4 regions of the Enterobacter cancerogenus genome follow, and region 1 is predicted to be linked to each of the others. Evidence: predicted binding sites of a transcription regulator. Region 1 holds the regulator's gene; each other region holds the start of a gene.

Region 1 (2,205 bases):
GCGTCGTGACACAGAACAATGAAGCCAAAAGCATGACATCAATCACAAAAAATGAGAAGTTTACATTTTGGCAAAAGATTTTTGCCAGAGGGGTAACAATCAGGCGAGGATGTGGAGGGAGACGCCTCTCCCTCCGCGTGAATCAGTGCAGCGCAGCCGTTAAACCACCGGCCACAATCAATGCCAGCACAATAACGGTGGTAACCAGCGAAAACTTCAGATCGGAACTCATCAATTTTTCTCCTTTTAATCACCCCACGAAAAGTGAGCTTGCTCATTTTTACACAGTTCAGGTCAAAAATCTTCCTGGTTTTAACCTGATATCCACTTTTGCTCTTCCCCTTTTCATCAAGATAGGACAAAATTCCACGCTAAATTTATTAGCGTACCGGCCATTGACCCCCTCCTGACGTCCTGTGTCGTTTTCCCGGCGTGTCGCAATTCAAGATTGCGTAATAAGGGTGAGAGAAGGCAAACGTTTACCTTCATGATTATCAGGAGCTTAGGATATGGTCTGGAGTGACATTTAATGGCAACAATAAAAGACGTAGCAAAACGCGCAAACGTTTCCACTACAACCGTATCACATGTTATTAACAAAACTCGCTTTGTTGCTGAAGAGACGCGCAATGCCGTCTGGGCGGCGATCAAAGAGCTGCACTACTCCCCGAGTGCGGTAGCGCGTAGCCTCAAAGTGAATCACACCAAATCGATCGGTTTGCTGGCGACCAGTAGCGAAGCGGCCTATTTCGCAGAAATTATCGAAGCGGTCGAAAAAAACTGCTTTCAGAAAGGCTATACCCTGATTCTGGGCAACGCCTGGAACAACATTGAAAAACAGCGTGCCTATCTTTCAATGATGGCGCAAAAGCGCGTCGACGGCCTGCTGGTGATGTGTTCAGAATACCCGGAATCGGTGCTTTCCATGCTGGAAGAGTACCGTCACATCCCGATGGTGGTGATGGACTGGGGCGAAGCGCGCGCCGATTTCACCGACTCCGTGATTGATAACGCTTTTGAAGGCGGCTATATGGCGGGTCGTTATCTGGTAGAACGCGGGCATCGCGAGATTGGAGTTATTCCCGGCCCGCTTGAGCGCAACACCGGCGCAGGGCGTCTGGCTGGCTTTATGAAAGCGATGGAAGAAGCACTGATCACCGTGCCGGAAAACTGGATTGTGCAGGGCGACTTCGAGCCAGAATCGGGCTATCGCGCCATGCAGCAGATCGTCTCCCAGCAGCCTCGCCCGACCGCCGTCTTCTGCGGGGGCGATATTATGGCAATGGGTGCGCTCTGTGCGGCGGATGAACTGGGTCTGCGCGTGCCGCAGGACATTTCCGTGATCGGGTATGACAACGTGCGTAACGCCCGTTTCTTCACCCCGGCGCTGACCACCATCCACCAGCCGAAAGATTCGCTGGGCGAAACCGCTTTCAACATGCTGATGGACAGGATCGTTAACAAGCGTGAAGAATCGCAGTCTATTGAAGTCCACCCGCGTCTTGTTGAGCGCCGTTCCGTTGCGGATGGCCCTTTCCGCGACTACCGTCGCTAATGGTTAACGGGGCCAGCTACGCTGGCGCCCGTAGCCACTCCCGGTTCAGCGTTTCGCTGTCTCCCAGATAATCCAGCAGCCAGGCCATGGCAGGCGATACGTCGTTCTGCTGCCAGGTGAGGCAACAGGCTGCATCCGGGAACGGGTTTTCCAGCTGCAGGGCAACCCATTCTCCGCTGTCGATCCTCGGACGTGCAAAGTGGACGGGCACCATCGCCACGCACAGGCCCGCCGTCAGGCAGGTGGCAGACGACTCCCAGTCAGGTGCCACCACGCGCCGCTGGTTGTCCAGCAGCCAGGTGATGCGTTTGGGCAACGAACGCGAGGTATCTTCCAGCACCAGCGACGGCCAGTTGCGCAGCGTGTCGTCACTCAGCGGCCCTTCCAGCGCGGCCAGAGGATGATGGCGGGCGACCACGCAGGTCCAGCTCAGCATGCCCATATCCCGAAAAGCGTAACGTCCCCCAACGGGAATAGCCTGCGTCGCGCCGATAGCCATCTCAACCCTGCCGTCCGCCAGCGCATCCCAGACGCCGTTGAACACCTCCTGCGATACCCGCAACTCAACGTCCGAGAAATGGCGATAGAAATCCACGATCATCTGCCGTGTGCGTTCGGGCTTCACAATGTTGTCTACCGCAATGGAGAGA
Region 2 (2,205 bases), 1.3 Mb from region 1:
AATCATGCGGTTTCAGTTAGTATGTCTTTTACTGATATCGGCTGCGGTTTCACATTAATTTCTAATTATGGGCGTTTTTAGTGGCAGCCTTCGTGAGGGCTGGTTACTCTGAAAACGATTTACATCATTTTAACGTAAGAGAATAACTATGCATGATGCACAGATCCGTGTCGCTATAGCGGGCGCGGGTGGACGTATGGGTCGCCAGCTTATTCAGGCGGCACTTCAGTTGGATGGCGTGGCGCTTGGCGCGGCGCTGGAACGTGAAGGCTCGTCGCTGTTGGGAACCGACGCGGGTGAGCTGGCGGGGGCAGGGAAGACGGGCGTCACCGTGCAGAGCAGCCTTGAGGCAGTAAAAGATGACTTTGACGTCTTCATTGATTTCACGCGCCCGGAAGGCACGCTGAACCATCTGGCGTTCTGCCGTAAGCACGGCAAAGGAATGGTCATTGGTACCACCGGTTTTGACGATGCCGGTAAACAGGCTATTCAGGATGCCTCGCGCGATATTGCGATTGTCTTTGCGGCGAATTTTAGCGTGGGCGTAAACGTCATGCTGAAGCTGCTTGAGAAGGCGGCAAAAGTGATGGGCGACTATACCGACATTGAGATCGTTGAAGCGCACCACCGTTACAAAGTCGATGCCCCGTCCGGCACCGCGCTGGCGATGGGCGAAGTGATTGCCCAGGCGCTGGATAAAGATCTGAAGGATTGCGCGGTCTATGCGCGTGAAGGCCACACAGGTGAACGCGTACCGGGCACGATTGGTTTCGCTACCGTCCGTGCGGGGGATATCGTCGGTGAACATACGGCGATCTTCGCCGATATTGGCGAGCGCGTTGAAATTACTCACAAAGCCTCAAGCCGCATGACCTTTGCCAACGGTGCCGTTCGATCCGCATTGTGGTTAAAAGAAAAGGATAAGGGTCTTTTTGATATGCGTGATGTGCTGGATCTTAACAATTTGTAAGCATTATTACCCTTCGTGATGTGGTTATTGTAGTCGTAACTTATTGATTGCATAGGGCAATATTTTATTGCCCTTTTATTTTACCTGTTTGGTGGATTTTAATATGCTTAATCCATAAAAGAATGCGTTTACCTTCGTTTATTCGTTATTGAATTGTAAATTTTGACCATTTGGTCCACTTTTTTATCGCGTTGAGCGCTCATTTCAATTTAACGCCTCCCGCAAGCGTTTCCTACAGTGATTTGCCTGATCTTTTCGCCGCTTACTCTGCATTTCAGCCACCAGGCCTGCAAAAGACTAAGTAAAATATCCGTTTTAAGTTGACTTTTAGCCACCAAATCCCCAGAATGCCGCCGTTTGCCAAAAATCCGCTGGCAACACATTTGCATTGCTTCATAACGTGGTTATGAATTAATATGCAAATAAAGTGAGTGAATATTCTCTGGAGGGTGTTTTGATTAAGTCAGCGCTATTGGTTCTGGAAGACGGAACCCAGTTTATCGGTCGGGCCATAGGGGCAACGGGTTCGGCGGTTGGGGAAGTCGTTTTCAATACTTCAATGACCGGTTATCAAGAAATCCTCACTGATCCTTCCTATTCTCGCCAAATCGTTACTCTTACTTATCCTCATATCGGCAATGTCGGCACCAATGCGGCTGACGAAGAATCCTCTCAGGTACATGCGCAAGGTCTGGTCATTCGTGACCTGCCGCTGATTGCCAGCAACTTCCGCAACACTGAAGACCTCTCGTCTTACCTGAAGCGCCATAACATCGTGGCGATTGCTGATATCGATACCCGTAAATTAACGCGCCTGCTGCGCGAGAAGGGCGCACAGAACGGCTGTATCATCGCAGGGGATAACCTCGATGCGGCGCTGGCGCTGGAAAAAGCAAAAGCCTTCCCAGGCCTGAACGGCATGGACCTGGCGAAAGAAGTGACGACCGCAGAAGCCTATAGCTGGACCCAGGGGAGCTGGACACTGGAAGGCGACCTGCCGGAAGCGAAACAGGAGAGCGAGCTGCCATTCCACGTTGTCGCGTATGATTTCGGTGCCAAGCGCAACATCCTGCGCATGCTGGTGGACCGCGGCTGCCGCCTGACGGTCGTCCCGGCGAAAACCTCCGCCGAAGAGGTGCTGAAGATGAACCCGGACGGTATCTTCCTTTCCAACGGCCCGGGCGACCCGGCACCGTGCGACTACGCTATCGACGCCATCAAAGCCTTCCTTGAAA
Region 3 (2,205 bases), 330 kb from region 1:
CGGCAGCTGACCTTTTAATTCAGCAGACAATGCCCGAATAATTTCAGTGCTTTTTAATTGTACTGGACGTCCGCTTAACCCACCCGCTTCGTTACAGTTTTTCATTCCCTGAACCAGAGAACGATCGAGGGTGGTATTGGTCGCAATGACGCCATCAATATTATGGCGCACTAAACTGTCGGCGACCTGGATCAATTCTTCAACTGAAAGATCGGGTGCGATCTTCACCGCCACCGGCACATATTTATGGTGGATCGCCTGGAGTGCATTTTGTTTATTTTTTATCGCGCTAAGCAGATCGTCCAGCGCTTCACCATATTGCAGTGAACGCAGGCCCGGCGTATTGGGTGAGGAGATATTGACCGCAATATATCCGGCATAGGCATAGATTTTTTCCATACAAATCAGATAGTCATCTTTACCCTGCTCGACCGGCGTGTCTTTATTTTTGCCAATATTGATGCCTAGTACGCCGTCGAAATGGGCTTTTTTCACGTTCTCGACCAGATGATCAACGCCGTGGTTATTAAAGCCCATACGGTTGATTAGCCCTTCGGCTTCAACCAGGCGGAACAGGCGCGGCTTATCGTTACCCGGTTGCGGACGCGGAGTCACCGTACCGATTTCAATGGCGCCAAAGCCCATCGCGCCCAGGGCATCGATGCACTCGCCATTTTTATCCAGGCCAGCAGCCAGGCCCAGCGGGTTCTTAAAGGTCAGCCCCATGCATTGCACAGGTTTTTCCGGCACGTTTTGACGCACCAGAGCGGCCAGCGGCGTTCCGGTGATACGGCGTAATTGCTGGAATGTAAATTCATGAGCGCGCTCAGGATCGAGCTGGAAAAGGGCTTTACGAACGAAGGGGTAGTACATGAACTCTCCTGGATTCCCGGTGTGCAAACCGGGAGGGGATTATCAGCGATCCGGCCCGGAAAGGGAATTGACCTGTGGCAAAAAAAGCGGGTTAAAACGCAATCGTTTACTTCGCCGTTCGTTTCTTATGCAGTTTCCGGCAGTTTAATTGCGGATAAATCATTTAGTGGAATAAGCCTGCGATGTCACACTCCTGAAAATTGTTATGAATGTTAGATAAAAGCAAACAATTAGTTATAAGGAGCAAGCATGCGCGTCATCACCCTGGCCGGAAGTCCACGATTCCCTTCTCGTTCCAGCGCCCTGCTGGAGTACGCCCGCGACAGGCTCAGCGCCCTGGACGTGGAGGTGTGCCACTGGAACCTGCATAACTTTGAACCCGAAGATCTGCTTTATGCCCGTTTCGACAGCCCGGCGCTGATGGCCCTGACCGAGCAACTCAAGGACGCAGACGGATTGATCGTCGCGACGCCGATATATAAAGCCTCTTTTGCCGGCGGGCTGAAAACCCTGCTCGACCTGCTGCCCGAACGTGCGCTGGACGGCAAAGTGGTGCTGCCGCTGGCGACAGGGGGAACGGTCGCCCATCTGCTGGCCGTCGATTATGCCCTGAAGCCGGTGCTGAACGCCCTGAAGGCCCAGGAGATCCTGCACGGCGTATTCGCCGACGATTCTCAGGTCATCGATTATCAGCATAAACCGCAGTTCACGCCGAACCTGCAGACCCGCCTCGATAGCGCCCTCGAAACCTTCTGGCAGGCTTTGCACCGCCGTGATGTGCAGGTACCCGCGTGGACATCTCAAGGAGTGGCCCATGCGTAAAATGTTGACCCGTCTCGCCCTGGCAGGCGTGCTGACCGTTTCCTCTCTGAGCCATGCGGCTGAGACGGCGCCGGAAAGCCTGCGTATCGGCTATCAAAAAGGCAGCGTCAGCATGGTGCTGGCAAAAAGTCACCAGCTGCTGGAAAAACGCTACCCGGATACGCACTTTTCGTGGGTGGAGTTTCCGGCCGGTCCGCAGATGCTGGAGGCGCTTAACGTCGGCAGTATCGATCTTGGCAGCACCGGCGATATCCCGCCGATCTTTGCTCAGGCGGCTGGGGCCGATCTGGTGTACGTGGGTGTTGAACCTGCCAAGCCTAAGGCCGAAGTGATCCTGGTGCCGGAAAATAGCGACATAAAACGCGTCGCCGACCTCAAAGGACATAAGGTCGCTTTCCAGAAAGGTTCCAGCTCGCACAACCTGCTGTTGCGTGCGTTGCAGGAGGCTGGACTTACGTTCGCCGATATCCAGCCTGTGTACCTGACGCCAGCTGACGCCCGCGCGGCGTT
Region 4 (2,205 bases), 1.4 Mb from region 1:
TGCCAGGAGGATTCGTCGATCACCGCCTGGGTATTATCCGGCAGCACGCGCGGAATGTTTTCCCAGAAACCGCCGCCGGTCAGGTGGGCGATGGCGTGAACGTCTACGTTCTCAATAAGTTCCAGCACGTTTTTCACGTAGATGCGGGTCGGAGCCAGCAGGTGATCGGCCAGCGGTTTGCCGTCAACCTCGGTGGTCAGCGGGTCACAACCGCTCACTTCGAGGATTTTACGCACCAGGGAGTAGCCGTTAGAGTGCGGGCCGCTGGAGGCCAGCGCCACCAGCACATCGCCGTCAGCCACTTTGCTGCCGTCGATGATTTCTGATTTTTCTACCACGCCGACGCAGAAGCCTGCGACGTCATAATCTTCGCCGTGATACATCCCTGGCATTTCGGCGGTTTCGCCACCTACCAGCGCGCAGCCTGACTGCAGGCAGCCTTCGGCAATCCCGTTAATTACGCTGGCTGCGGTATCTACGTCCAGCTTGCCGGTGGCATAGTAGTCGAGGAAGAACAGCGGCTCTGCGCCCTGTACCACCAGGTCGTTAACGCACATCGCCACCAGATCGATACCGATCGTGTCGTGACGCTTAAGATCCATCGCCAGGCGCAGTTTTGTGCCCACGCCATCCGTACCCGAGACCAGAACAGGTTCACGATATTTTTGCGGCAGCGCGCACAGTGCGCCGAATCCACCCAGTCCACCCATCACTTCAGGGCGGCGGGTTTTTTTCACCACACCTTTGATTCGGTCAACCAGCGCATTACCTGCGTCAATATCAACACCGGCATCTTTGTAGCTGAGAGAAGTTTTGTTGGTCACGGCTCAAGTCCCCACGCGATTGCATAGCTAGTAAGAAAAATCGGCGCAATTCTAACAGTCCAGGCAAACGTTTGCGAGCCTATTCTCGGCGCGAGGATCTTTTTTTCCCTGCGGCCCGCCAGCAGCGTCAAACTTGACTCTGTTCACGAAAATGAAACCGGTTTCGGTTAACTGCTTGCAACCCGTTATCCCTTTGCACATCATCAGAGTGAAACCGGTTTCTGTAATTGTTTTTGCAGAAGATAACGCAGAATGAGGGAAAGAGAATGCCAGGATTTAAAGAAGGTTTTCTGTGGGGTGGGGCCGTGGCGGCACACCAGCTTGAGGGCGGCTGGAAAGAGGGCGGTAAAGGGGTTAGCGTCGCTGACGTCATGACCGCAGGCGCGCACGGTGTCCCGCGTGAAATCACCAACGGCGTCCTGCAGGGGAAGAACTACCCTAACCATGAAGCCATCGATTTCTACCATCGCTATAAAGAAGACATCAAACTCTTTGCCGAGATGGGATTTAAATGCTTCCGTACCTCTATCGCCTGGACGCGCATCTTCCCGAAAGGGGACGAGCTGGAGCCAAACGAGGCGGGCCTGAAATTCTACGACGACCTGTTCGACGAGTGCCTGAAGTACGGTATCGAACCGGTTATCACCCTTTCTCACTTCGAGATGCCTTTCCACCTGGTCACCGAATACGGCGGCTGGCGCAACCGTAAGCTGATCGACTTCTTTGTCCGCTTCGCGAAGGTCGTTTTCGAGCGTTATCAGCATAAAGTGAAGTACTGGATGACCTTTAACGAGATCAACAACCAGGCAAACTTCCACGAGGATTTTGCGCCGTTTACCAACTCCGGGCTGAAGTATGAGCCGGGCGAAGACCGCGAGCCGGTCATGTTCCAGGCCGCCCACTACGAGCTGGTGGCGAGTGCCCTGGCGGTGAAAGCCGGGCGCGAGATTAACCCGTCGCTGCACATCGGCTGCATGATTGCGATGTGCCCGATCTATCCGCTGACCTGCGCGCCGGACGACATGATGATGGCGATGAATGCCATGCATCGTCGTTACTGGTTCACCGATGTGCATGTGCGCGGCGCGTATCCGCAGCACCTGCTCAACTATTTTGCACGTCGTGGCTTCGCGCTGGATATCACTGAGGAAGACAACATCGCGCTCAAACAGGGCTGCGTGGATTACATCGGTTTCAGCTATTACATGTCCTTCGCGACCAAGGCGACGGCAGACAACCCACAGCTGGATTACGACGAGAGCAAAAGCCTGGTCTCCAACCCGTACGTGCAGAAATCCGACTGGGGCTGGCAGATTGACCCGGTGGGCCTGCGCTACTCCCTGAACTGGTTCTGGGATCACTATCAGCTGCCGCTGTTTAT

Evidence for each region. The regulator PurR, encoded in region 1, represses purine synthesis genes. The targets are predictions, from matches to a motif close to CANGCAAACGTTTGCNTG.
Region 2: a site for PurR is predicted at 1,189-1,206, ahead of carA (glutamine-hydrolyzing carbamoyl-phosphate synthase small subunit). Genes of this name have one in related genera too.
Region 3: a site for PurR is predicted at 969-986, ahead of pyrD (quinone-dependent dihydroorotate dehydrogenase). Genes of this name have one in related genera too.
Region 4: a site for PurR is predicted at 885-902, ahead of purM (phosphoribosylformylglycinamidine cyclo-ligase). Genes of this name have one in related genera too.

What each region holds. Positions count from the first base shown of each region.
Region 1 covers NZ_CP077290.1:627,104-629,308, forward strand. Annotated here, with positions in the region: gene cydH (cytochrome bd-I oxidase subunit CydH) at 143-232, opposite strand; gene purR (HTH-type transcriptional repressor PurR) at 530-1,555, shown strand; gene punR (DNA-binding transcriptional activator PunR) at 1,572-2,205, opposite strand, start outside.
Region 2 covers NZ_CP077290.1:1,920,410-1,922,614, reverse strand. Annotated here, with positions in the region: gene I6L58_RS08990 (LacI family DNA-binding transcriptional regulator) at 1-20, shown strand, start outside; gene dapB (4-hydroxy-tetrahydrodipicolinate reductase) at 149-970, shown strand; gene carA (glutamine-hydrolyzing carbamoyl-phosphate synthase small subunit) at 1,425-2,205, shown strand, end outside.
Region 3 covers NZ_CP077290.1:954,178-956,382, forward strand. Annotated here, with positions in the region: gene pyrD (quinone-dependent dihydroorotate dehydrogenase) at 1-873, opposite strand, end outside; gene ssuE (NADPH-dependent FMN reductase) at 1,123-1,695, shown strand; gene I6L58_RS04530 (sulfonate ABC transporter substrate-binding protein) at 1,688-2,205, shown strand, end outside.
Region 4 covers NZ_CP077290.1:4,072,902-4,075,106, forward strand. Annotated here, with positions in the region: gene purM (phosphoribosylformylglycinamidine cyclo-ligase) at 1-824, opposite strand, end outside; gene I6L58_RS19210 (6-phospho-beta-glucosidase) at 1,091-2,205, shown strand, end outside.